Regions from separate parts of the Streptococcus australis genome, predicted to be linked through region 2. Evidence: predicted binding sites of a transcription regulator. Region 2 holds the regulator's gene; the other holds the start of a gene.
What was found. The regulator CtsR, encoded in region 2, represses protease genes until heat stress. The targets are predictions, from matches to a motif close to TTGGTCAAAAAAGGTCAAANA.
Positions count from the first base shown of each region.

Region 1: the regulator CtsR is predicted to act here: its motif matches at 3,711-3,731, upstream of clpP (ATP-dependent Clp protease proteolytic subunit ClpP).

Region 1 is NZ_LR594040.1:636,661-648,935, reverse strand. It holds gene FGK98_RS03205 (branched-chain amino acid ABC transporter permease) at 1-467, opposite strand, end outside; gene FGK98_RS03200 (branched-chain amino acid ABC transporter permease) at 471-1,340, opposite strand; gene FGK98_RS03195 (ABC transporter substrate-binding protein) at 1,460-2,620, opposite strand; gene FGK98_RS03190 (YlbG family protein) at 2,708-2,977, opposite strand; gene clpP (ATP-dependent Clp protease proteolytic subunit ClpP) at 3,056-3,646, opposite strand; gene upp (uracil phosphoribosyltransferase) at 3,824-4,453, opposite strand; gene FGK98_RS03170 (deoxycytidylate deaminase) at 4,542-5,009, opposite strand; gene FGK98_RS03165 (TetR/AcrR family transcriptional regulator) at 5,028-5,585, opposite strand; gene FGK98_RS03160 (DegV family protein) at 5,710-6,555, shown strand; partial or broken gene tnpA (IS200/IS605 family transposase) at 6,700-7,215, opposite strand; gene FGK98_RS03150 (BaiN/RdsA family NAD(P)/FAD-dependent oxidoreductase) at 7,419-8,597, shown strand; gene FGK98_RS03145 (DUF1697 domain-containing protein) at 8,636-9,157, shown strand; gene FGK98_RS03140 (8-oxo-dGTP diphosphatase) at 9,168-9,623, shown strand; gene FGK98_RS03135 (GNAT family N-acetyltransferase) at 9,683-10,228, opposite strand; gene nadE (ammonia-dependent NAD(+) synthetase) at 10,623-11,447, opposite strand; gene FGK98_RS03125 (nicotinate phosphoribosyltransferase) at 11,444-12,275, opposite strand, start outside.
Region 2 is NZ_LR594040.1:1,872,694-1,884,968, reverse strand. It holds gene FGK98_RS09665 (thiamine-binding protein) at 1-136, shown strand, start outside; gene FGK98_RS09660 (ABC transporter permease) at 99-857, shown strand; gene FGK98_RS09655 (ABC transporter substrate-binding protein) at 896-1,903, shown strand; gene FGK98_RS09650 (ABC transporter ATP-binding protein) at 1,903-2,631, shown strand; gene FGK98_RS09645 (CtsR family transcriptional regulator) at 2,750-3,208, shown strand; gene FGK98_RS09640 (ATP-dependent Clp protease ATP-binding subunit) at 3,210-5,642, shown strand; gene FGK98_RS09635 (AAA family ATPase) at 5,788-6,846, shown strand; gene pnuC (nicotinamide riboside transporter PnuC) at 6,856-7,635, shown strand; gene FGK98_RS09625 (NUDIX domain-containing protein) at 7,637-8,410, shown strand; gene FGK98_RS09620 (hypothetical protein) at 8,716-9,399, shown strand; gene FGK98_RS09615 (YoaK family protein) at 9,526-10,212, shown strand; gene dusB (tRNA dihydrouridine synthase DusB) at 10,268-11,248, opposite strand; gene hslO (Hsp33 family molecular chaperone HslO) at 11,235-12,107, opposite strand.

The DNA.
Region 1 (12,275 bases), 1.2 Mb from region 2:
TTGGTAAAGTTTGGAATACCCAAGATACCAGCGGCACCGTTGGTCAAACTTCCACCATTAATGATAAAGATACGAATGATTTCTGAAACACCTAGTGTTGCAACAGCCAGATAGTCCCCCTTCAAGCGTAGAGTTGGAATCCCAACAAGCAAAGCTACTGCACCAGAAATCAAGGCACCCAAGACCATTGCTTCAAAGAAGGCACCATAGGTTGGTGATTTTGAGCCAATAATCGCTGCTGCATAAGCTCCAATCGCCATAAAACCTGCATGACCAAGTGAGAATTGTCCTGAAAAACCGACAATTAGGTTCAAACCTACTGCAAGGATGATATTAATCCCAATTTGTTCTAAAATTTGGATATGGAATAGATTGAGAACACCAGCAGAAACCAGTACACTGATCAACCCATAACCCGCTAACAGAAGGAATAACCAGAGAATATTTACTTTAAGATTTGTCTTCATTGTTTACACCTTCTCTTTCACATTCTTACCAAGGATACCTGCAGGTCGAACAATCAGAATCAAAAGTAAGATTCCATATACGATAGCATCACGGAAATCAGACATACCGAAGGCAGTTGCAAATGTTTCCAACAAGCCAATCACAAATCCCCCTAGAGCTGCACCAGGAATAATCCCGATACCACCAAGAACGGCCGCAACGAATGATTTTAGACCTGGAGTCACACCCATCAAAGGTTCAAGAGAGTTGTAGTAAAGGGCAATGAGAACACCTGCCGCTCCAGCAAGGGCTGAACCCAAGGCAAATGTAAAGCTGATAGTACGGTTTACGTTGATTCCCATCAATTGAGCCGCGTCACTATCAACTGATACCGCACGCATGGCTTTCCCCATTTTTGTTTTTTGAACAATCACTTGCAATAAAATCATCAGGAGTAAGGAAACTGCTAAAATCATTAACTGGACGTTTGTCAAGCTGATTGGCCCCAAATCATAGCGAACTGTTTGAATGGCTTGAGGAAAGGCACGAGTATTGGCACCGACTAAGTAAACCATCCCGTATTCCAGTAGGAAAGACACTCCGATGGCAGTAATCAATACAGCAATACGTGTAGAGTGTCGCAAAGGACGGTAGGCAAGAAATTCAATCACAACACCAAGTAGTGCGGTTCCTACCATTGAAATAATCAAAGCTAAAAAGAAATTCATTTGGAAAGAATTAATCAAAAAGTAACCAATAAAGGCTCCCATCATATAAATATCACCGTGGGCGAAGTTGATGAGTTTGATAATTCCATAAACCATGGTGTAACCCAGAGCCAAAAGTGCATAAACACTACCCAGAATTAAACCATTCACAAGTTGTTGGAGCATAGCATTCACTCTTTTCTATTGTTATTTTTTAGAAAATTTCTCAATTTTCACAAGTTCATAAACATCGAAACAGGGAGTGAGTCAAAGGCTCATTCCCTATTTCAACTACTATTCTTATGTTATGGTTTTACAACTTCTGCTGCTTCCACTTTACCATTGTTCATGGTCATCATGTAAGCCGTTTTCACTGTGTTGTGGTCTGCATCGAAGCTTGTTTGACCAGTTACACCTTCAAAGTCTTTTGTTTTAGCAAGGTTATCCTTGATCTCACCTGAGTTTTTAGCACCTTTTGCTGCGTTTGCTACAAGGTGAACTGAATCATAAGCCAAGGCTGCAAATGTTGAAGGTTCTTCATTGTACTTAGCACGGTAAGCATCAAGGAAGGCTTTTGCTTTAGCTGAAACTTCTACAGTAGTTGAGAAGCCTGAGATAAAGTAGATGTTTGATGCTTTTTCAGCAGTTGCTTGTTGCACAAACTCTTCACCGTTGAATCCATCACCACCAACGATTGGTTTGTCAATTCCCATACCACGCGCTTGGTTTACGATTTTACCAGCTTCAGTGTAGTAACCAGGAACAACGATAGCGTCAAAGTCTTTCCCTTTCATTTTAGTAAGGGCTGCTTGGAAGTCTGTGTCACCTGCTACGAAAGTTTCATCTGCAACGATTTCACCTTTGTAAGATTCACGGAAAGCTTTGGCAATACCTTTAGCATAGTCGCTAGCGTTATCTGTGTACAAGACAACTTTTTTAGCATTCAATTTGTTTGTTACATAGTTAGAAATAATCTTCCCTTGGAAGCTATCCTGGAAGGTTCCGATAAATAGGTAATCTTGACCTTTGGTCAAACCATCTTGAGTAGCACTTGGTGAAATCAATGGCACTCCAGCTTTAGTAGCGTTAGCTACAGCTGCGGCAGTTGCACCAGATGTCGCAGGTCCTACAATAGCTGCTACTTTTGATTGGGTAACAAGGTTTGTTGTAACAGAAGCTGCTTCAGCAGTTTCAGATTTGTTGTCTTTGTCTACAACTTCGATTTGTTTTCCATCGATACCACCAGCAGCATTGATCTCATCAACCGCTAGCTGAGCACCTTTTTGCTCAGAAGTACCGTAGGCAGCAACCGCACCAGTTTCTTCAAAGTTGAAACCGATTTTGATAGTCTTTTCATCAACTGGGTTACCAGTTGTATTTGACGCTCCTGATTTAACCTCTCCACAGGCAGCGAGAAGAGCTACGCTAGCAAGAGCCACAAAAGATAGGGCAAATTTTTTCTTCATTTTTAATCTCCTTATAGTTGTTTCAAAAATAGTATGTTAAGAATATACCGAATTATCAGAAAATTGTCAACACATTTATTTAATTTTTTAAATGATAACGTTTTCCTTTTCTCGATAGAGATTGCCAACAAAGGGAGTCTCTAACTCTTGAATATGACAAGGCCTTACCTTTTTGATAAATCGTTCCTTAGCTAATTTCTCAACCAAGCTTTCTAGATTCTCAGTCGGAACATAAAGTTGCAGGTAACGATGCTTTTTGGAATGATAGAAAACATCTCCATATTCCTGTAGTTTTTTTGCATCTCTGTTATAGTAAAGATAGATGATTAATCCTGATCGGTTTGTCTTTTCAAACATGAGGAATCCTCTTTCTAAGAAATCTTATCCTATTATATCAAAAAAAGCAAACCCCGTCGAGTTTGCTTTCATGCTTTATTAGTTCAAAGAATTGTTAGCCATGATTTCATCAATGAAACCATACTCAAGTGTTTCTTGGGCACTCATCCAGTAATCACGTTCAGCATCTGCATGAATTTGCTCAACTGATTTACCAGAGTTATCTGCAAGAATTTTCTCCAATGTCTTACGGGTTTTAAGCAAGTGTTCTGCAGCGATTGCCATATCTGTTTGTTGGGTACCGCCACCTGTTCCACCCATTGGTTGGTGAATCATGTACTCTGCATTTGGAAGCATGAAGCGTTTGCCTTTTGCTCCACTTGATGCAATAACAGTTCCCATAGATGCAGCCATTCCCATCACGATAGTTTGGACATCAGCCTTGATAAAGTTCATAGTGTCAACGATTGCCAAACCAGCTGACACAGAACCTCCAGGTGTGTTGACATAAAGGTAAATATCTTTTGTGCTATCTTGGGCATCCAAGAAAAGCAACTGGGCAATAACTGAGTTAGCCATATTGTCTTCGACTGGACCTGTCAGCATGATGATGCGGTCTTTCAAAAGACGGGAGTAAATATCATATGAACGTTCTCCACGACTTGTTTGTTCAATAACTACAGGAATCATTCATTTCTCCTTTAACTTCTATTTTTATTAGTCATATGACTGAAGATATGACTATTATAATATTTTAGTCAAAAAAGGTCAAATCTTTGCTCTATACTATCGACAGAACCAAAAATTCAACCTCCTCGCGAAATTAGAGACATCCTCTAATTTCATCTTCAAAACTCTATCTGAGTCTTATTTGGTACCGAACAAGCGGTCTCCAGCATCTCCGAGACCTGGGACAATATAGCCATGTTCGTTCAAACGTTCATCCAAGGCTGCTGTAAAGATTTCTACATCTGGGTGAGCTTCTTGAAGAGCTTTCACTCCTTCTGGAGCAGCTACAAGGCAGACAAACTTGATGTTTGATGCCCCACGTTTTTTAAGGGAGTCAACAGCCAAGATAGCTGAACCACCTGTTGCCAACATTGGATCCACTACAAAGATTTGACGTTGGTCAATGTCCTCAGGCAATTTCACCAAGTATTCAACTGGTTGAAGGGTTTCTTCATCACGGTACATACCAATGTGTCCAACTTTTGCTGCTGGAACCAAGCTCAATAGTCCATCGACCATTCCGATACCTGCACGCAAAATTGGGACAATCGCCAATTTTTTACCAGCCAATTGTTTTTGAACTGTTTTTGTGATTGGTGTTTCGATTTCCACATCTTCAAGTGGAAGATCACGAAGTACTTCATATCCCATCAACATTGCAATCTCATCTACTAGCTCACGAAAAGCTTTTGTAGAAGTGTCTGTACGACGCAAGATTGACAATTTGTGTTGAACCAGAGGATGATTAATGACTTCAAGTTTTCCCATTTTCTGAATTCCTTCTTTCAATTTATTCTTCTTATTATACCAAAAAATGGTTTAAAAATCTCTCTAAACCATTCATTTTTTATAAATTCTAAATGACATTGGCTTCCTGGATAGCTCTTTGAACAGTTTCAAGCGGCAAATGCGTCAGCTCGGTCCCTTTTTCTTGATAGAGGTATTTGGCATAGTCGTCCATACGATACTGATTGATATAGACTACACGTTCGCAACCGACTTGTAAGAGTTGTTTGGTACAGTTCAGACAAGGAAAATGGGTCACATAAGCTGTAAATCCTTTCGGAACCCCTCGTTCGGCTCCTTGTAAAATGGCATTGACCTCAGCGTGAAGGGTTCGGACACAGTGTCCTTCAATGACTAGACATTCGTGGTCGATACAGTGCTCCGTTCCTGATACGGAACCATTGTAGCCTGTTGAAATGACTTTATTGTCCTTGACTAGGACAGCTCCTACTTTGGCGCGTTTACAAGTAGAACGATTGGCAATTAGTAAGGCTTGAGCCGCAAAGTACTCATCCCAAGCCAGTCTTTTTTCTGTCATAAGTCTTCTCCTTTTCCTCTATTTTTTGAAAAATGGCAAGCGCAAATCAGCAATCTTTTCAGCTGGAACCTTCATGCCATCCTTGATCCACTTGAGTAGAACCGATACGATGGCAGAACTCCAAAAGGAATGAAGATAGCTGCTGACGCCTTTTGATTTTCCGTGGTATTTTTCCAGAAATTCCTGCATAGCTTGGACAAAAATCCTTTCCAAGTGGTAGTCCAGAGCAAGTTGGATAACCTTAGCTTCCTTCTTAGCTGCTCGGAAAAGGTGAACCCAGACCAGATAAAGGTCGGTTTTAACATCGTAGTGGCTCAACTGTTCCATGATATTATGAACACTGCGTTTGAAAACACTGTCTAAAATTGCTTCTTTAGAGTCATAATTGCGATAGAAGGCAGCTCGAGAGACACCCGCCCGCTTGACCAACTCTGAAATACTAATCTTAGCCAAGTCTTTTTTTTCCAGAAGTTGCAAAAGAGCAGTCTCAATCGCTTCTCTGGTCAAGAAATTGGATTCTTGATTTGATTTTCTGAGATTTTCAAGAGATTTTTCAGATATTTTGCGTTCAGACATAACAATTTCTTTCTACTTGTGACAACAGAGAGGTGGTACTTTTGTTTCAAGAACTTTCATGATATAATTGTAAAAAAAGACAGAACCTTTGTCAATGTATAAGTGACAAAGATGGAGAATTTCTATGACTTGGAAGATTGTGGCTGACTCGGGTTGTGATTATCGTCAACTAGCAACTCCTGCTATCGATACTGAATTTGTTAGTGTTCCTTTAACCATTCAAGTAGCTGATCAGGTCTTTATTGACGATGCCAATCTCGACATTGATCACATGATGGGAACTATGTATGCGACTTCTGAGGCTTCAAAATCTGCCTGTCCTAGCCCTGATGATTACTTGCGTGCATTCGAAGGTGCCAAGCATATCTTTGTCGTTACCATCACTGGTGCTCTTTCTGGTAGCCATAACAGTGCACAGCTCGCTAAAAATATCTACCTTGAAGAACATCCTGACACTCAGATTCATGTTATTGATAGTTTATCTGCGGGTGGGGAAGTTGACTTGATTGTCGAAAAAATCAATGAATTGATTGATCAAGGACTTTCTTTTGAAGAGATTGTTGAAGCTATCACAGCCTACCAAGAAAAAACGAAGTTGCTCTTTGTCCTCGCCAAGGTTGATAACTTGGTAAAAAATGGCCGTTTGAGCAAACTTATCGGTACAGTCGTTGGTCTTCTCAACATTCGTATGGTCGGAGAGGCGAGTAATACTGGAACCCTAGAACTGCTCCAAAAGGCTCGTGGACCCAAAAAATCCCTTCAAGCAGCCTATGAAGAACTCATCAAGGCTGGTTATGCTGGTGGCCGTATCGTCATGGCTCACCGCAGCAATGAAAAATTCTGTCAACAATTGTCAGAACGCTTGCTGGAAACATTCCCCCAAGCTAAAATTAGGATTCTTCCAACATCTGGTCTATGCAGTTTTTATGCAGAAGATGGCGGACTTCTCATGGGATATGAAATTGACTAATAATCATGACCACCCGTCTAACGGGTGGTTTGCACCAGGGCTATAAGCCCAAATTACCAGCCAGCGCCTAAAGACGCTGGCTTTCACGTTGTTCAAGCCTTATTGCTCTTGACTCGTCACTTGCCTCTCAAAGAGGCTTTAGTATTACTTACCACTATCCCTAAAGGGATCCTCATATTCTTTTACACTCATTTTATCTAGTGCTATATCATGCTTTACTCGTTCTCGAATTTTTATACTCGTGAAGAAATCATCCACTGGATAATTTCTTTAATCTTGAATATATTTCTTAATTATGGCTTCGTTAAGTCCTACTGTACTTACATAATAACCTTCCGCCCAGAAATGCCGATTCCCAAACTTGTACTTGAGGTTGGCGTGTTTATCAAACATCATGAGTGCACTTTTGCCTTTTAAATACCCCATGAAACTCGAAATACTTATCCTTGGTGGAATACTTACTAACATATGTACATGATCAGGCATTAAATGGCCTTCGATAATCTCAACACCTTTATAACTACATAATCGGCGAAATATTTCTCCCAAACTGCTTCGATATTGATTATAAATGACTTTTCGTCTATACTTAGGGGTGAACACAATGTGATATTTACACATCCACTTTGTGTGTGATAAACTATGTGCCTTTTGTGCCATATTTTTCTCCTTTCGCTTTAAAATTGGCTTGAACACCTTTATTGTATCGCGTTTGGAGTTTTTTGGTATAACCTTCGACGCGCACCCGCATAGCGGGTGGTTTATTTGTCTCGCACCTAACGGAGCGAGACGGACTAATAGTCACATAATAAAACAGACAAGAGATGCAAAACATCTCTTGTTTTTTGTGGTACAATATTCTTATGAAACACTTTGATACTATTGTTATCGGTGGGGGACCTGCTGGCATGATGGCTACGATTTCCAGTAGCTTTTATGGTCAGAAAACTCTACTCATCGAAAAAAATCGCAAACTTGGAAAAAAATTAGCTGGAACAGGCGGGGGACGTTGCAATGTGACCAACAACGGAACTCTAGACGACCTACTAGCTGGCATCCCTGGAAATGGACGCTTTCTATACAGTGTCTTTTCCCAGTTTGATAACCATGATATCATTAACTTTTTCACGGAAAACGGTGTTAAACTAAAGGTTGAGGACCACGGACGTGTCTTTCCTGCTAGCGACAAATCGCGGACCATTATCGAAGCCTTAGAAAAGAAAATCACTGAGCTAGGAGGTCAAGTTGCTACTCAAACGGAGATTGTTTCAGTCAAAAAGATAGACGACCAGTTTGTCTTGAAGTCCGCGGACCAGACCTTCACTTGTGATAAACTCATTGTCACAACTGGTGGAAAATCCTATCCTTCTACAGGTTCGACCGGATTTGGTCACGAGATTGCCCGCCATTTTAAGCACACCATTACCGAGCTTGAAGCCGCCGAGAGCCCATTGTTGACTGATTTTCCACATAAGGCCTTACAGGGAATATCCCTAGATGATGTGACCTTAAGCTATGGCAAGCATGTCATCACTCATGATCTACTCTTTACCCACTTTGGTTTGTCCGGCCCTGCTGCTCTGCGTATGTCTAGTTTTGTCAAGGGTGGAGAAGTTCTTTCACTGGATGTCTTACCTCAACTTTCTGAGAGCGACTTGGTGGCATTTCTAGAAGAAAATCGGGAAAAAACCTTGAAAAATGCTTTAAAAACCTTGTTGCCAGAACGCTTGGCAGAATTTTTTGTGCAAGAATATCCTGACAAAGTCAAACAGCTAACTGAAAAAGAACGTGACCAGCTTGTCCAATCTATCAAGGCTCTCAAAATTCCTGTCACTGGTAAAATGTCATTGGCTAAGTCCTTTGTGACCAAAGGTGGTGTTAGTCTCAAGGAAATCAATCCTAAAACCCTTGAAAGTAAACTGGTACCTGGCCTTCACTTTGCAGGTGAAGTACTAGATATCAATGCCCACACAGGTGGTTTCAACATCACTTCTGCCCTCTGTACTGGCTGGGTGGCAGGATCAAATTTAATCTATAAATGATTTAGTATCTAAGGATGTTAGATAAGAAAGGAGCTATTTTGGAACATATTATTTTACTAAGAGGCGTTACTCCTAATGGAAAAAATGCTATCCCTAGAATGTCTTATCTAGCAGATATCTTGACAGAGGCTGGTTTTAAACACGTTCGAACTTATATTCAAAGTGGAAATATCATTCTTGAAAGTGACTTAACCCTAGAAGAAATACGAGAACAGGTTCATGCTCTAATAAAGGAAAAAATTGGTGCTGACTTAAAAATGGTAATCAAGAATAAAAGTGATTTTACGAAAATTGTCCATGAAAACCCATTTAAAGAAGGCTATCTTCATGATCGTGTACATGTGATTCTTTATCAGGGATTTATCCAAAGTCTGTCACTAGAAAAATTGAAAGCTGACTATGGCGAGGAAGAAATTTGTCTAGGCGATCACTGTCTCTACCTCTATCTCCCGAGAACTGCAAAACGAAAAAAGCTCAATACCAACTATCTTGAAAAGCTTTTTAATGTAGATTTGACCATGCGAAAGTTAAACGTGGTAGAAAAATTGCTAACAAAATAAGTGAAAGAAAATGAACAAAAGAGAATCAGTCGAATTTGTCAACATGTGCATGATTAAAAACGGAAACAAGGTTCTGGTCCAAGACCGAGTTAGTCCTGACTGGCCTGGTATTACTTCTCCTAGCGGGCATGTTGAACGTGGCGAATCCTTTGTCGATGCTGTCATTCGTGAAGTGAAGGAAGAAACGGGTCTAACCATTTCCAAACCCCAACTCTGTGGTATCAAAGATTGGTATGATGATGAGGATTACCGTTATGTTGTCCTTTTTTTCAAGACAGAACACTTTACTGGTAAACTCCAATCTTCAGACGAAGGAAAGGTTTGGTGGGAGGATTTTGAAAATCTATCTCAACTAAAACTAGCAACTAAGGATATGTCCGACATGCTTCGTGTATTTATAGAGGAAGATCTGAGTGAATTCTTTTACTACAGAGACGGTGATGACTGGCTTTATGAGCTAAAATAAAAGAGCAGAAGAAAATGACCTGAGCTTCAAAATTTAACTTTTGAAGCTCAGGTCATTTCTTAGTTCTTTTTAATCTGATAATAAGTAAGGTCCGCAACATAGTCTTTTCTCTCCACACCATTGGCAATGGTTTTTAGATAGGACATTCCAGCCTTCTCCATCACACGACCTGAAGCTGGGTTGAGACTGGCATATCTTGCTCTGACCTTTTGAAATCCTGCTCGAGTAAAACAGAAGTCTAAGACAGCTTTCAAAGCCTCCGTCATCATACCACGGCCCCAATAATTCTTTCCTAAAATATAGCCAATTTCACAAGAAGAATCGTTCTCATCCATTGCAACGATGCTGATATCTCCAATCACTTGCTCTGGGTTTTCTTTGAGACAAATCGCCCATTTGTAATAGTTGGAATCGGCATAAGAGGCAACCCAATTGCGAATCGAGTTTCGAGTCACCTCAAGATTCGGATGAGGATCCCAGGTGACATAGGCTAGATTCTCAGCAGATGAAGCCCAATTTTGAAACATAGCTTCTGCATCACTCTCCACAAATCTTCTCAAAATTAAACGATCTGTCTGTAAGGTTTGCGTACCGATTGCTTTCACGATGTTACCTCACTTTCTATCCTTGGGATTAGGTTTATACTCCCATTGTTCTACCTTACTTCTCTATTCAAGACCAGAAGCGAAGAAGGTCCACTGGACCTGCCTCGTTTTCTTATTTTTAGACTCGGGGTAAAAAGGCTAAACTCAGTAACAGATAGGAAACGAGTTTTTCATCTAATTCCTTGACGCAGTCGCTGTCTGGTTTGAAATACGCTTTACCAAGCTTTTTCAAACCTAGTCATCGTTGCGGGGGTAAGACAAGGAAAATCGAACTCTTCGAGTTACCGGACCTACTCTCACTTTATTATTTCAAAGTGAGAGGCTGAAAACCTCCACTGGAGGTTCCTCGTTTTCCTGTTTTTAGACTCGGGGTAAAAAGGTCCCCCGGACCTTTTTACTCCCAAAAGTCATCAAATACGGTGATGGGTAAGTGGCGTTTGTGTTGGCCTTTATGCCACCAGTTTTCGATCCTTGCTTGAGCTTCTGGGCTGATTCTTTTGCCTTCTAGGTAGTCATCAATCTCTGCATAAGTGACTCCGAGAGCGACTTCGTCAGCCAAGCCCGGCTTATCTTCTTCAAGGTCTGCGATAGGTACTTTTTCATAGAGGGTAGGATCTGCGCCAAGCTCTTTCAAAAGTTGTTTCCCTTGGCGTTTATTGAGTCGGTAAAGAGGGAGAATATCCGCACCGCCGTCACCAAACTTAGTAAAGAAACCTGTGATATTTTCCGCAGCATGATCTGTCCCAATAACTGCTCCACTATGTGCTCCTGCTAGCGCATATTGAGCGATCATACGGCTACGAGCCTTGATATTTCCTTTATTAAAATCCGTCATTTGACTGCCTGTAGCTTCTACCGCTAAGGCCATAGCATCTACAGAGTCCTTGATATTGACCACCACACTGACATCTGGTTGGATGAAAGCAAGGGCTTTTTGGGCGTCCTCTTCGTCAGCTTGGACTCCATAAGGTAGGCGAACAGCGATAAATTTGTAACTGTCATCTCCAGTTTCTGCTCGCATTTCTTCCATAGCTAATTGCGCCAAGCGTCCCGCTAAAGTCGAGTCCTGTCCTCCAGAAATTCCTAGTACAAAACTTTTAAGGAAGGGATGTTTTTTCAGGTATTTTTTTAAGAAGTCAATGGAACGACGGATTTCTTCCTGGGCGTCAATCACTGGCTTGACACCTAGTTGCTGGATAATGGTCTCTTGCAAACTCATTCTTCTTCTCCTTCGCCAAGGGCTTCCTTGCGCATCTTATCAATCAAGTCCATCTTATCTTGCCAAATATCACGCGCCAAATCTACTGGGTAATGTTGCGGATTGAGAACACGTTTGTACTCATCCCATAGCTTGTCGAATTCCTTACGGGCATAATCCTGAATGTCATTCAAACTAGGCAAGTTGTAAACTAATGTTCCTTCTTTGAAAATATCCACCAAGAGAGGAACGGCATCAAAATTACGAACGGTCTTTTTGATGTAGGTATAAGTTGGATGGAACATCTTGATTTCTGTCATGTCACTCACATCCACACCATCATAAGTAATGTAGTCACCTTCTGACTTGCCTTTTTCACGACTGGTAATGCGCCATACCTGTTTCTTACCTGGCGTAGACACTTTTTCCGCATTATTAGACAGTTTGATGGTATTGCGCATCTGACCATTTTCATCTTCAATAGCCACAATCTTATAAACTGCACCAAGAGCAGGCTGGTCATAGGCTGTAATCAACTTGGTTCCCACACCCCAGACATCAATTTTAGCCTTTTGCATCTTGAGATTGAGGATCGTATTTTCATCTAGATCATTAGAAGCATAGATCTTAGCCTCTGTGAATCCAGCCTCGTCCAGTTGCTGACGGACTTTCTTGGAAATGTAGGCAATATCCCCAGAGTCAATCCGTACACCCATAAAGTTAATCTGATCACGCAGCTCACGCGCCACCTGAATGGCAGCTGGCACACCGATTCGCAACGTATCATAAGTATCTACTAGAAAGACACAGTCACGATGGGTTGACGCATAGGCCTTAAAGGCTTCATAG
Region 2 (12,275 bases):
CATGCGCATTCTCAAAGAAGCGCTAGAAGTGGCAGGGCAGGAGGCAGATAATGTCTTTGCCAATGTCAAAATAAATGTAGGAGAGATTTTAAGTATTGATGAGAAACTTGAAAAGTATACTGAGACGACACATTAGTCTTTTGGGCTTTATAGGAGTCTTGTCGGTCTGGCAGTTAGCAGGAATATTCAAACTTTTACCCAAGTTTATCCTGCCGACCCCTCTTGAAATTCTCCAGGCCTTTGTTCGTGACAGAGAATTTCTTTGGTACCATAGCTGGGCGACCTTGAGAGTGGCTTTACTGGGTCTAGTCTTGGGAGTCTTGATTGCCTGTCTCATGGCTGTGCTTATGGACAGTTTGACTTGGCTCAATGACCTGATTTATCCTATGATGGTGGTTATCCAGACCATTCCAACCATTGCTATAGCCCCAATTTTGGTCTTGTGGCTGGGTTATGGGATTTTACCCAAGATTGTCTTGATTATTCTGACGACAACCTTCCCTATCATTGTTAGTATCTTGGACGGTTTTAGACATTGTGACAAGGATATGCTGACCTTGTTTAGTCTGATGCGAGCAGACCCTTGGCAAATCCTGTGGCATTTTAAAATCCCGGTTAGCCTGCCTTACTTTTATGCAGGTCTGAGGGTCAGTGTCTCCTACGCCTTTATCACAACCGTGGTATCTGAGTGGTTGGGAGGGTTTGAAGGTCTTGGTGTTTATATGATTCAGTCTAAAAAACTGTTTCAGTATGATACCATGTTTGCTATTATTATTCTGGTATCGATTATCAGCCTTTTGGGTATGAAATTGGTCGATGTTAGTGAAAAATATGTTATTAAATGGAAACGTCCCTAAGATAAGGATGTTTTAGAAAAAGAAAAGAGGAAATGAAAATGAAGAAAACATGGAAAGTGTTTTTAACGCTTGTAACAGCTTTTGTAGCTGTCGTGCTTGTGGCCTGTGGGCAAGGAACTGCTTCTAAGGACAACAAAGAAGCAGAACTTAAGAAAATTGACTTTATCCTAGACTGGACCCCAAATACCAACCACACAGGGCTTTATGTTGCCAAGGAAAAAGGTTATTTCAAAGAAGCTGGAGTGGATGTTGACTTGAAATTGCCACCAGAAGAAAGCTCATCTGACTTGGTAATCAATGGCAAGGCACCATTTGCAGTGTATTTCCAAGACTACATGGCTAAGAAATTGGAAAAAGGGGCAGGAATTACTGCTGTTGCCGCTATCGTAGAACACAATACATCAGGAATCATCTCTCGTAAATCTGACAATGTAAGCAGTCCAAAGGACTTGGTTGGGAAGAAATACGGAACTTGGAATGACCCGACTGAGCTTGCTATGTTGAAAACCTTAGTAGAATCTCAAGGTGGAGACTTTGAAAAGGTCGAAAAAGTACCAAACAACGACTCAAACTCAATCACACCGATTGCCAATGGCGTCTTTGACACTGCTTGGATATACTACGGTTGGGATGGTATTCTTGCCAAATCTCAAGGCGTAGACGCTAACTTCATGTACTTGAAAGACTATGTCAAGGAGTTTGACTACTACTCACCAGTCATCATCGCAAACAACGACTATCTCAAAGACAACAAAGAAGAAGCTCGCAAAGTCATCCAAGCCATCAAAAAAGGCTACCAATATGCCATGGAACATCCAGAAGAAGCTGCGGATATTCTTATCAAGAATGCACCTGAACTTAAGGAAAAACGTGACTTTGTCATCGAATCTCAAAAATACTTGTCAAAAGAATATGCAAGTGACAAGGAAAAATGGGGACAGTTTGACGCCACTCGCTGGAATGCCTTCTACAAATGGGATAAAGAAAATGGTATCCTCAAAGAAGACTTGACTGACAAAGGCTTCACTAACGAATTTGTAAAATAATGACAGAAATTAGACTAGAACACGTAAGCTATGCCTACGACGATGATAAGATTTTAGAGGATATTAACCTGCAGGTGACTTCGGGTGAAGTGGTTTCTATCCTAGGTCCTAGTGGTGTAGGCAAAACCACCCTCTTTAATCTAATCGCAGGGATTTTAGAGGTCCAGTCGGGAAGAATTGTCCTTGACGGCGAGGAAAATCCCAAAGGTCGCGTGAGTTATATGTTACAAAAGGATCTCCTCTTGGAGCATAAGACAGTCCTTGGCAATATTATCCTGCCCCTCTTGATTCAAAAGGTTGATAAGGCAGAAGCCATTGCCCGAGCGGATGAAATTCTTGCGACCTTCCAGTTGACAGCTGTAAGGGACAAGTATCCTCACGAACTCAGTGGAGGGATGCGTCAGCGTGTGGCCTTACTCCGCACCTACCTTTTCGGGCACAAACTCTTTCTCTTAGACGAGGCCTTTAGTGCCTTGGATGAGATGACCAAGATGGAACTTCACGCTTGGTATCTGGAGATTCACAAGCAACTAGAGCTGACGACACTCATCATCACACACAGTATCGAGGAGGCCCTCAACCTCAGTGACCGCATCTATATTCTAAAAAATCGGCCTGGACAGATTGTTTCTGAAGTTAAACTAGATTGGTCCCAGAGCGAAGACAAGGAAGTCCAAAAAATTGCCTATAAGCGTCAAATCTTGGCGGAATTGGGATTAAATACTTAGAAAAATAGGGAGTTGGTGAAGATTATTCTTTACTTGCTCCCTTTTCCTTTAAAAAAATCAAAAATTTCGGTATAATAGTCAAAGATAGTCAAGGTTCAAAGAAGGAGTTTGATTTACTATGAGATTTAAAAATACATCAGATCATATCGAAGCCTATATCAAGGCAATTTTAGACCAATCTGGTATCGTGGAATTGCAGCGGAGCCAGTTGGCAGATACCTTTCAGGTTGTGCCGAGTCAGATCAACTATGTAATCAAGACACGTTTTACTGAAAGCAGAGGTTACTTGGTTGAGAGCAAGCGGGGTGGCGGAGGCTACATTCGCATAGGCCGGATTGAGTTTTCCAATCATCATGAGATGCTCCGCGATTTGCTTTACTCGATTGGTGAGCGAGTTAGTCAGGAGATTTATGAAGATATTCTCCAGCTTTTGGTTGAGCAGGACTTGATGACCAAGCAGGAGATGACCTTGCTGACTTCAGTAGCAACGGATCGTGTCCTAGGGGAAGAATCCTCAGTTGTCCGTGCCAATATGCTCCGACAGCTATTACAAGAGGTAGATAGAAAAGAGAAGTAAGATGAACTATTCAAAAGCATTGAATGAATGTATCGAAAGTGCCTACATGGTTGCAAGCCATTTTGGAGCTCGATATCTAGAGTCTTGGCATTTATTGATTGCCATGTCCAATCACAGTTACAGTGTGGCAGGTGCGACTCTAAATGATTACCCATACGAGATGGACCGTTTAGAAGAGGTTGCTTTAGAACTGACTGAAACGGACTATAGCCAAGACGAAACCTTTACGGAATTGCCCTTTTCCCATCGTTTGGAGGTTCTCTTTGCAGAAGCAGAGTATGTGGCCTCAGTGGTCCACGCAAAGGTGCTAGGGACAGAGCATGTCCTCTATGCGATTTTGCATGACGGCAATGCCTTGGCAACTCGCATCTTGGAGAGAGCAGGCTTTTCTTATGAAGACCAGAAAGATCAGGTCAGAATTGCTGCTCTTCGTCGCAATTTAGAGGAACGTGCTGGTTGGACTCGTGAAGACCTCAAGGCTTTGCGTCAACGTCATCGCACGGTTTCTGATAAGCAAAATTCCATGGCCAATATGATGGGCATGCCACAGAATCCAAGTGGTGGTCTAGAGGACTACACGCATGACCTGACGGAGCAAGCGCGCTCTGGCAAGTTAGAGCCAGTTATCGGTCGTGACAAGGAAATCTCACGTATGATTCAGATTTTGAGTCGAAAGACCAAAAACAATCCGGTCTTGGTTGGAGATGCTGGTGTCGGGAAAACAGCTCTGGCCCTTGGCCTTGCCCAGCGTATTGCTAGTGGGGATGTACCTACGGAAATGGCAAAGATGCGTGTTCTAGAACTTGATTTGATGAATGTCGTTGCGGGAACACGATTTCGTGGTGACTTTGAAGAGCGCATGAACAATATCATCAAGGATATTGAGGAAGATGGCAAAGTAATCCTCTTTATCGATGAACTCCACACCATCATGGGTTCTGGTAGCGGTATTGACTCGACTCTGGATGCAGCCAATATCTTGAAGCCAGCCTTGGCTCGTGGAACTTTGAGAACTGTTGGTGCAACCACTCAGGAAGAATACCAAAAGCACATCGAAAAAGATGCGGCCCTTTCTCGTCGTTTTGCCAAAGTGACGATTGAAGAGCCAAGCGTGACCGACAGTATGATTATTTTACAGGGTTTGAAGGCGACTTATGAGAAACATCACCGTGTGCAAATCACAGATGAAGCGGTTGAAACAGCTGTCAAGATGGCTCATCGTTACTTGACTAGTCGTCACTTGCCAGACTCTGCTATCGATCTCTTGGACGAAGCAGCGGCAACAGTGCAAAATAAGGCAAAGCATGTGAAAGCAGACGAATCCGACTTGAGTCCAGCTGACAAGGCCTTGATGGATGGTAAGTGGAAACAAGCAGGTCAGCTAATCGCAAAAGAACAAGAATTGCCTGTCTATAAAGACTTGGTGACAGAATCTGATATTTTGACCACCTTGAGCCGCTTGTCAGGTATCCCAGTCCAAAAACTGACGCAAACAGATGCTAAGAAATATCTGAACTTGGAAGCAGAACTCCACAAACGTGTCATCGGTCAAGATCAAGCTGTTTCAAGTATTAGCCGTGCGATTCGTCGTAACCAGTCAGGTATTCGCAGTCACAAACGTCCGATTGGTTCCTTTATGTTCCTGGGACCAACGGGTGTCGGTAAGACCGAATTGGCCAAGGCTTTGGCAGAAGTTCTCTTTGATGACGAATCAGCCCTTATCCGCTTTGATATGAGTGAGTATATGGAGAAATTTGCAGCCAGCCGTCTCAACGGAGCGCCTCCGGGTTATGTGGGCTACGAAGAAGGTGGGGAGTTGACTGAGAAGGTTCGCAACAAACCATACTCCGTTCTTCTCTTTGATGAGGTCGAGAAGGCCCACCCAGACATCTTTAATGTCCTCTTGCAAGTCTTGGACGACGGTGTCTTGACAGATAGCAAGGGGCGCAAGGTTGACTTTTCAAATACTATTATCATCATGACATCAAACCTTGGTGCGACGGCTCTTCGCGATGATAAGACAGTTGGTTTTGGGGCCAAGGACATTCGTTTTGACCAGGAAAATATGGAAAAACGAATCTTCGAAGAGTTGAAAAAAGCTTATCGACCAGAGTTTATCAACCGTATTGATGAAAAGGTGGTCTTCCACAGTTTGGATAGCGACCACATGCAGGAAATTGTCAAGATCATGGTTAAACCATTAATTTCTAGCTTAGCAGAGAAAGGCATCGACTTGAAACTGCAGACTTCGGCACTGAAGTTGCTAGCTAGTCACGGTTACAATCCAGAAATGGGAGCCCGCCCACTTCGCAGAACACTGCAAACAGAGGTGGAAGACAAGTTAGCAGAACTCCTTCTCAAGGGAGAACTGGTAGCAGGTAAGACTCTCAAGATTGGTGTCAAAGCTGGTCAATTAAAATTTGATATTTCTTAAAAATGGAGAGTCAGGAGCAATCCTGATTCTTTTTTTGGAACCTTTTTATAAAAAATAATAAAAACTATTGACAACACAAAAATATAGTATATAATAAAAACATAGAAAAACAAAAATATAGAAAATTATAAAAAAGAAAGCGTGTATGAAAAAGAAAATAGCAGTAGTATTTGGGACCTTTGCCCCTCTCCATCAGGGGCATATCGATTTAATCCAGCGAGCAAAGCGTCAGTGTGATCAGGTCTGGGTAGTCGTTTCAGGCTACGAGGGAGACCGAGGTGAGCAGGTAGGTTTAAGTCTTCAAAAACGATTTCGCTATATCCGAGAGGCTTTTCGTGATGACGATTTGACCTCTGTCTGCAAGCTGGATGAGACCAACCTTCCCCGTTACCCTATGGGCTGGCAGGAGTGGTTGGACCAGATGTTAGCGGAGATTTCCTATGATGAAAACCAGCAAGAACTAATCTTCTTTGTAGGAGAAGCAGGCTATCAGCAAGAATTAGCTAAACGTGGCTTTGAGACTGTCTTGCAAGAAAGAAAGTTTGGTATCTCAGCGACTATGATTCGAGAAAATCCAAGCAAATATTGGAAATACATCGCTCAACCCTTCCGTCGTCAGTTTACAAAGAAAGTGTTGATTATGGGAAGTGCCAGCAATGGGAAGACCACTTTAGCAAAGGATTTGGCAAGGTATTACGATGTGCCCGTTAGTCTGGAATACGCGCGTGAGTACCAGATCAAAAACAATGTCCGCGACGATGAATTGACTCCAAAGGATTACTATTATCTCCTGTTGGGACAGTATGACCAGACCTCAAAATTAATTGATAGCAATGCCAATCGAGGCCTAGTGATAGCTGATACCAACTCCTTGGTAACCAAGGGTTATTATGACTACTACATGGAGGCTGAGGATCAAGAGGACTTATCAGGAGAAACCTTTGACAATCTCTTTGTTTCGATCTTGGCTAAGGAAAAATGGGACTTGATTCTCTTTGTGCAACCTGTAGGCTCCTATGTCAATGACGGGTTTAGAGATATGACCATGGCAGAAGACCATATTCGTCACAGTTTTTCCCAGCATTTGGACCAGATGAGAGAGCGATATTTAACCACCATTCCACTAGTTTATCTTGCTGAGGATTACCTAGGAAATTATGAAGCAGCCAAAGTGGCTATTGATGCCATTTACCAAGCAGATTAGGAGAAAATGATGAAAACAGTAACTAAAAAAATCACACAATTTATCGAAAACTTTAAAAATGTCCATGCAGAAGCCCGTAAGATCGGTTTTGCAGGAACCATGCGTTTGCTCTGGAAAGATCTCTTTGTCGGTCGTAGCCTTTTGCAGTGGTTGTATCTCATCGCCTTGTCAAGTGTTCCTTTGATCTTAGAGTTTACACAAAATACAGAAAGCCATGACTTGCTGAGCTTGTTTGCATCTTGGACTGGGATTGTCTGTGTCATCTTGGTAGCAGAAGGGCGTGCAAGCAATTATCTCTTTGGGGCTATTAACTCAGCTATCTATTTGATTTTGGCCATGAATGCGACTTTTTACGGAGAAGTTTTGACGACTGTTTACTTCTTTGTCATGCAGCCGATTGGTCTCTATGCTTGGCTGTCCAATCGTATCAATGACCAAGGAAAACCAGAAGAATTCCACTTTGAAGCTAAGAAATTATCTGTACTTGATTGGCTCAAGTACTTGACTTTGACTGCTATCATTTGGATTGGTATGGGCTTGGCTTACCAAAGTATCCATAGTGCTCGCCCTTTCCGTGATAGTGTTACCGATGCGACCAATGGTGTTGGTCAGCTCTTGATGACGCGTCTTTACCGTGAGCAATGGATTTTCTGGATTGCAACAAATCTCTTTAGTATCTACCTCTGGTGGGGTGAAAATATCCATATCCAAGGGATGTACTGGGTTTACACACTCAATAGTCTAGTGGGATGGTACCAATGGACCAAAGCAGTTCGAAAGGAGGCTTAAAATGGTAGACACGAAGATTCCAGCAGGGATGACGGAAAAAGAATATTATGAAATTCATGCAAGTCAGGAGGAGTTTTTAGACTGGTACTACAAGCAGGAACTCCCTCAATATGAAAAACCAAGTGTGACGGTGGATATGGTGGCCTACTGCTTTGTCGAAGGAAAAATCAAGCTCTTGTTAATCCGTCGCAAGGCTCACCCTTATCAAAACTGTTTGGCTCTGGTTGGAGGCTTTATGGATAAGGGAGAAGATGCTGCACATGCCTGTCAGCGCGAAGTGAGAGAAGAAGTCAATCTCGATCTACCTTTGGAAAAAATCGAGCAATTGATGACCGTATCGACCCCTGGGCGTGATCCACGGGGCTGGACAGTGACCATTGCTCACTTAGTGTACCTGCCTAGTCGTGCCTTAGACCTCGTTCAGGCGGGTGACGATGCCAAGGATGTCGTTTTTGTAGATGTCGACTTTCAGACAGGCAAATGTTTCCTAGAGGGAGTGGAGCTGGACGAGCAAGCCTTCGCCTTTGACCATTATGCCATTATCCAAGAATCTATCAAACGAATCCAAGGGCGACTTGACTGGAATCCTACCTTCCTTTATCTGCTGGAGGAGGAGTTCACCGTCTATGAAGGGACTGAACTGGTCAATCTCATCAACCCCGGTCGCCCAATTGTCAGCAATAACTTTCTCGTAAAATACGGCGAATATGTAGAAGAAGTCGGACTCAAACGAGTTCCTAAAAAGAAACCAAGAAAAACCTATCGATTGAAATAAAAAGCGAGGTCGGGACAAAGTTCCCGACCTCTTTATTTTCCAATTATTAGATGTTTTTATCTTATTTCAATAGTACTGTAGCCCTTTATCCAAGACGATGCAAGCGATTACGCAAGGATGATGTAAAAAATAGGACTTAATCTAAGAAATTTTCTATTTTTTCGTTTCGATTACGAATAGAGATAGTAGAGAGAAATTTTTTAAAATAGTTTCTCTAAATAGTTGACAGATTCAAGGTCTAATGTTACAATTATGTTACAAAAAGATTTCTTAACATTTCAAAAATGTTACAAAGGAGTAGAAAAATGAAAAAGAAAACCTATATTAAATTGATGGCAGCGACTGTATTGGCTTCTACCTTGCTACTGGGAGCTTGTGGAAATAAAAACGAAACCACTCAAACCAGCAGCTCTGCAAAGACAAGCCAATCATCAAGTTCCAAAGCAGCTTCTTCTAACAAAGAAAGCAAGACTCAAAAATCTTCAAGCTCAGCTTCATCTGAAAAATCTCAAGCATCTTCAGGTCAGTCTTCTACAACGCCAGATCAGTCACAAGCGAAACCAGCACCTGAATCAAGACAAGAACAAGCAACTCCTAGTCAACCAGCCCCTTCTCAGGCTCCATCAACTCAGCAAGGTTCTCAAGCCCAGTCTAACCAGTCAAACTATGATCCAACAACTGACCGCAAACTTCAAGACAAGCAAGCAGAACACAACAAACGCTACAAGGGAGTTTTAACCATGGTGGATGGTGACTTCTCAGCTGCAGCAGGCAACTGGAAGGGAGCGAATGGCGAAACCATTACGGTTTCATCAGGGGGCCAATTTATAGTAGAAACTGCAGATGGAAAGAAAGAAAACTATTCTATCAGAGGCTACTCTTACACTCTTGATGATGGCAAGTATAATGCCAAAATCGGTGGAGGAAAAATCATCCAAATTACAGCAGGTGCGGATGGTAAAGTTTCAAGCGTTGCCTTGATTCAATAATAAAATTTGGTGTTTTAACTCTTACTAGAAATCGTTCTGTAAAAGAGTGAGTCAACTGTTTTTCACTTAGTTTCTCCAAGAGAAAGTGGTATAATAAAAAAATCAAAGGAAAACGAGTGATAATACATGGCGGATAAATTAATCTTACCTCAAAACACACGATTGATGGGAGTATTTCTTGGATTTGTAGGTGGTTCTTTGGATGTGTTTTGCCATATTCAATACCATAGTTTGGTAGCGACACAGACAGGGAATATTCTCCTATTGATATCTGATTGGCACGACTCAAATGTTATCAATACGATGCTACGATTCTGCTCCATTATTTTCTTTTCTCTAGGATTTCTGTTTGCATTGCACATGAAAGAATACCGCAAAACGGCCTACTGGCGGGTTAAGATGCTGCTCCCTTTATTTATTGGAACTCTTATTCTACCTTTCTTTTCACGATTTCCCCTATTAGAAGTTCCTTTCATCGCTTTTGGAACAGGAATGATGATGCTAACATTTACGGGCAGTTTGATTGAAGATCATCCCTATGTCATTTTTATGACGTCTGGAAATTACCGAAAGATGCTGACCGCTTTGTATCGCATTGCTAGAAGAGAAGGAAATATCCAAGAATACCGTCGTCAGGCCTTAAATTATGGGATTGTTGTGGGAAGTTTCGTAGTGGGCGCAATCAGCTTGGCTGTATTGATGCATTTTCTTCATGAATGGTCTATATGGATTGTCAGCCTTAATTTGTTTTTGATTATGTCCTATTATATAGCTAGAGTGAAGCAATTAGATTTACAAGATGAAAATATATAAAAACGGCAAGACTCATTTTTGAGCTTTGCCGTTTTTGTGAGTTGTAGATGTGAGACTATGCTTTGCCTAATTGCAAGAGGGCTTCAATCTCTGCTAGGGTGCTAGCTTGTGAAATGGCTCCACGGAGTTTGGCTGCGCCAGATGTTCCACGGAGGTAGTGAGGAGCGAGTCCACGGAATTCACGAACGGCAACGTTTTCTCCTTTGAGGTTAATCAAGCGTTTCAAGTGTTCGTAGGCAATTTTCATCTTGTCTTCAAAAGTCAAGTCAGGGAGAATTTCTCCTGTTTCAAAGTAGTGATTGATCTGGTTGAAGAGGTAGGGATTTCCCATGGCTGCGCGACCGATCATGACAGCGTCAGCACCGACTTCTTCGATACGCTGTTTGGCTTCTTGTACCGTACGGATATCACCATTGGCGATAAATGGAATCTTGGTCAGAGCTTGAGCGACCTTGTGAAGAGTCTCAAGGTCTGCGTGGCCTGTGTACATTTGTTCGCGAGTACGGCCATGCATAGCGAGGGCAGAGACACCTGCAGCCTCAGCTGCGAGGGCATTCTCCACGGCTAGGGATGGATCAGACCATCCTGTACGCATTTTGACAGTGAGGGGGATCTCAAGGACAGATTGGACCTTGTTGATGATAGAGTAGATCTTGTCTGGATCCTTGAGCCACATAGCACCAGCTTCGTTCTTCACGATTTTGTTAACTGGGCAGCCCATGTTGATATCAACGATATCGGTCTTGGTGTTTTCTTGGATGAATTCTGCTGCGCGTGCGAGGCTATCTTCGTCGCTACCAAAGAGTTGGATAGAAACTGGGTTTTCTCCTTCATCAATATGAAGCATGTGAAGGGTTTTTTCATTGTTGTATTGGATTCCCTTGTCAGAGACCATTTCCATCACAACGAGTCCAGCTCCGAGTTCTTTTGCGATGGTACGAAAGGCTGAGTTGGTCACACCAGCCATGGGTGCTAAAACAGTACGATTGGGAATCTCAACATTGCCAATCATAAAAGGTGTATTAAGATTTGTCACGAATGAGTTCCTCCAAGTCGTTTTCATCAAAGTTATAAGTTGTTTGGCAGAATTGACAAGTGATTTCTGCCCCGTGGTCTTCCTCTTTCATTTCTTCAAGGTCTGAATTTGGAAGGCTGGCAAGAGCGTTCATAAAACGGTCTTTGCTGCAGTCACATTGGAAACGAATTTCTTCTTCAGAAAGACGTTTGTAGGATTCGTCACCATAGATGGCCTTGAGAAGGGCTTCGATATGGTCATCGCTTTCCAGAAGAGTTGAGATGGCGGGCATTTCTTGGATGCGTTTTTCAAAGCGGGCAATCTCTTCTTCCTTGGCCCCTGGCAAGACTTGGAGAAGGAAGCCACCGGCAACTTTGACCTTGTCGTCTTTACCCAAAAGAACATTGAGGCCGACTGCTGAAGGGGTTTGTTGGCTTTCTGTCAGGTAATAGGCCAAGTCTTCACCGATTTCTCCAGAGATGAGAGGAGTCATGGAGTTATAAGGACTTCCAGTGCCGTAGTCTGTGATAACGAGAAATTGGCCATTGCCGACAAAAGGACCGACTAGGACTTCACCCGTTGCAGTCTTTTTGATGTCAACGCCAGGATTTTGAACGTAGCCTTTGACGTTGCCCTTGGTATCTGCGACTGTGATGATGGCACCGAGAGAGCTCGTTCCAAGAACTTTTACAGTAATTTTGGTATTTCCTTTTTCATTGGCTGCGAGAATTTGGCTGGCGATAAGGGTACGGCCAAGTGCAACAGTTGAACTGGCTTGAGTTTGATGTTTTTCTTGAGCAGTGCAGACGGTTTCAGTGCTATCAAGGACAAAAGCACGAAAGGCTCCGCTTTCTGATATAGTTTTAATAATTTTATCCATAGCTACTATTTTAGCATAAAAATGCCCAAAGGGGGAGCCGTGTGTTTGTTGTCATTTTTTAAACTGTTTAATTTCTGATGACTGGTATAGGAGATTTATAGAAATGGAAATTTTTGTTTACGTTTACTGTTAACATTTTAATTTATCTTAAAATAAGCTAAAACAAAC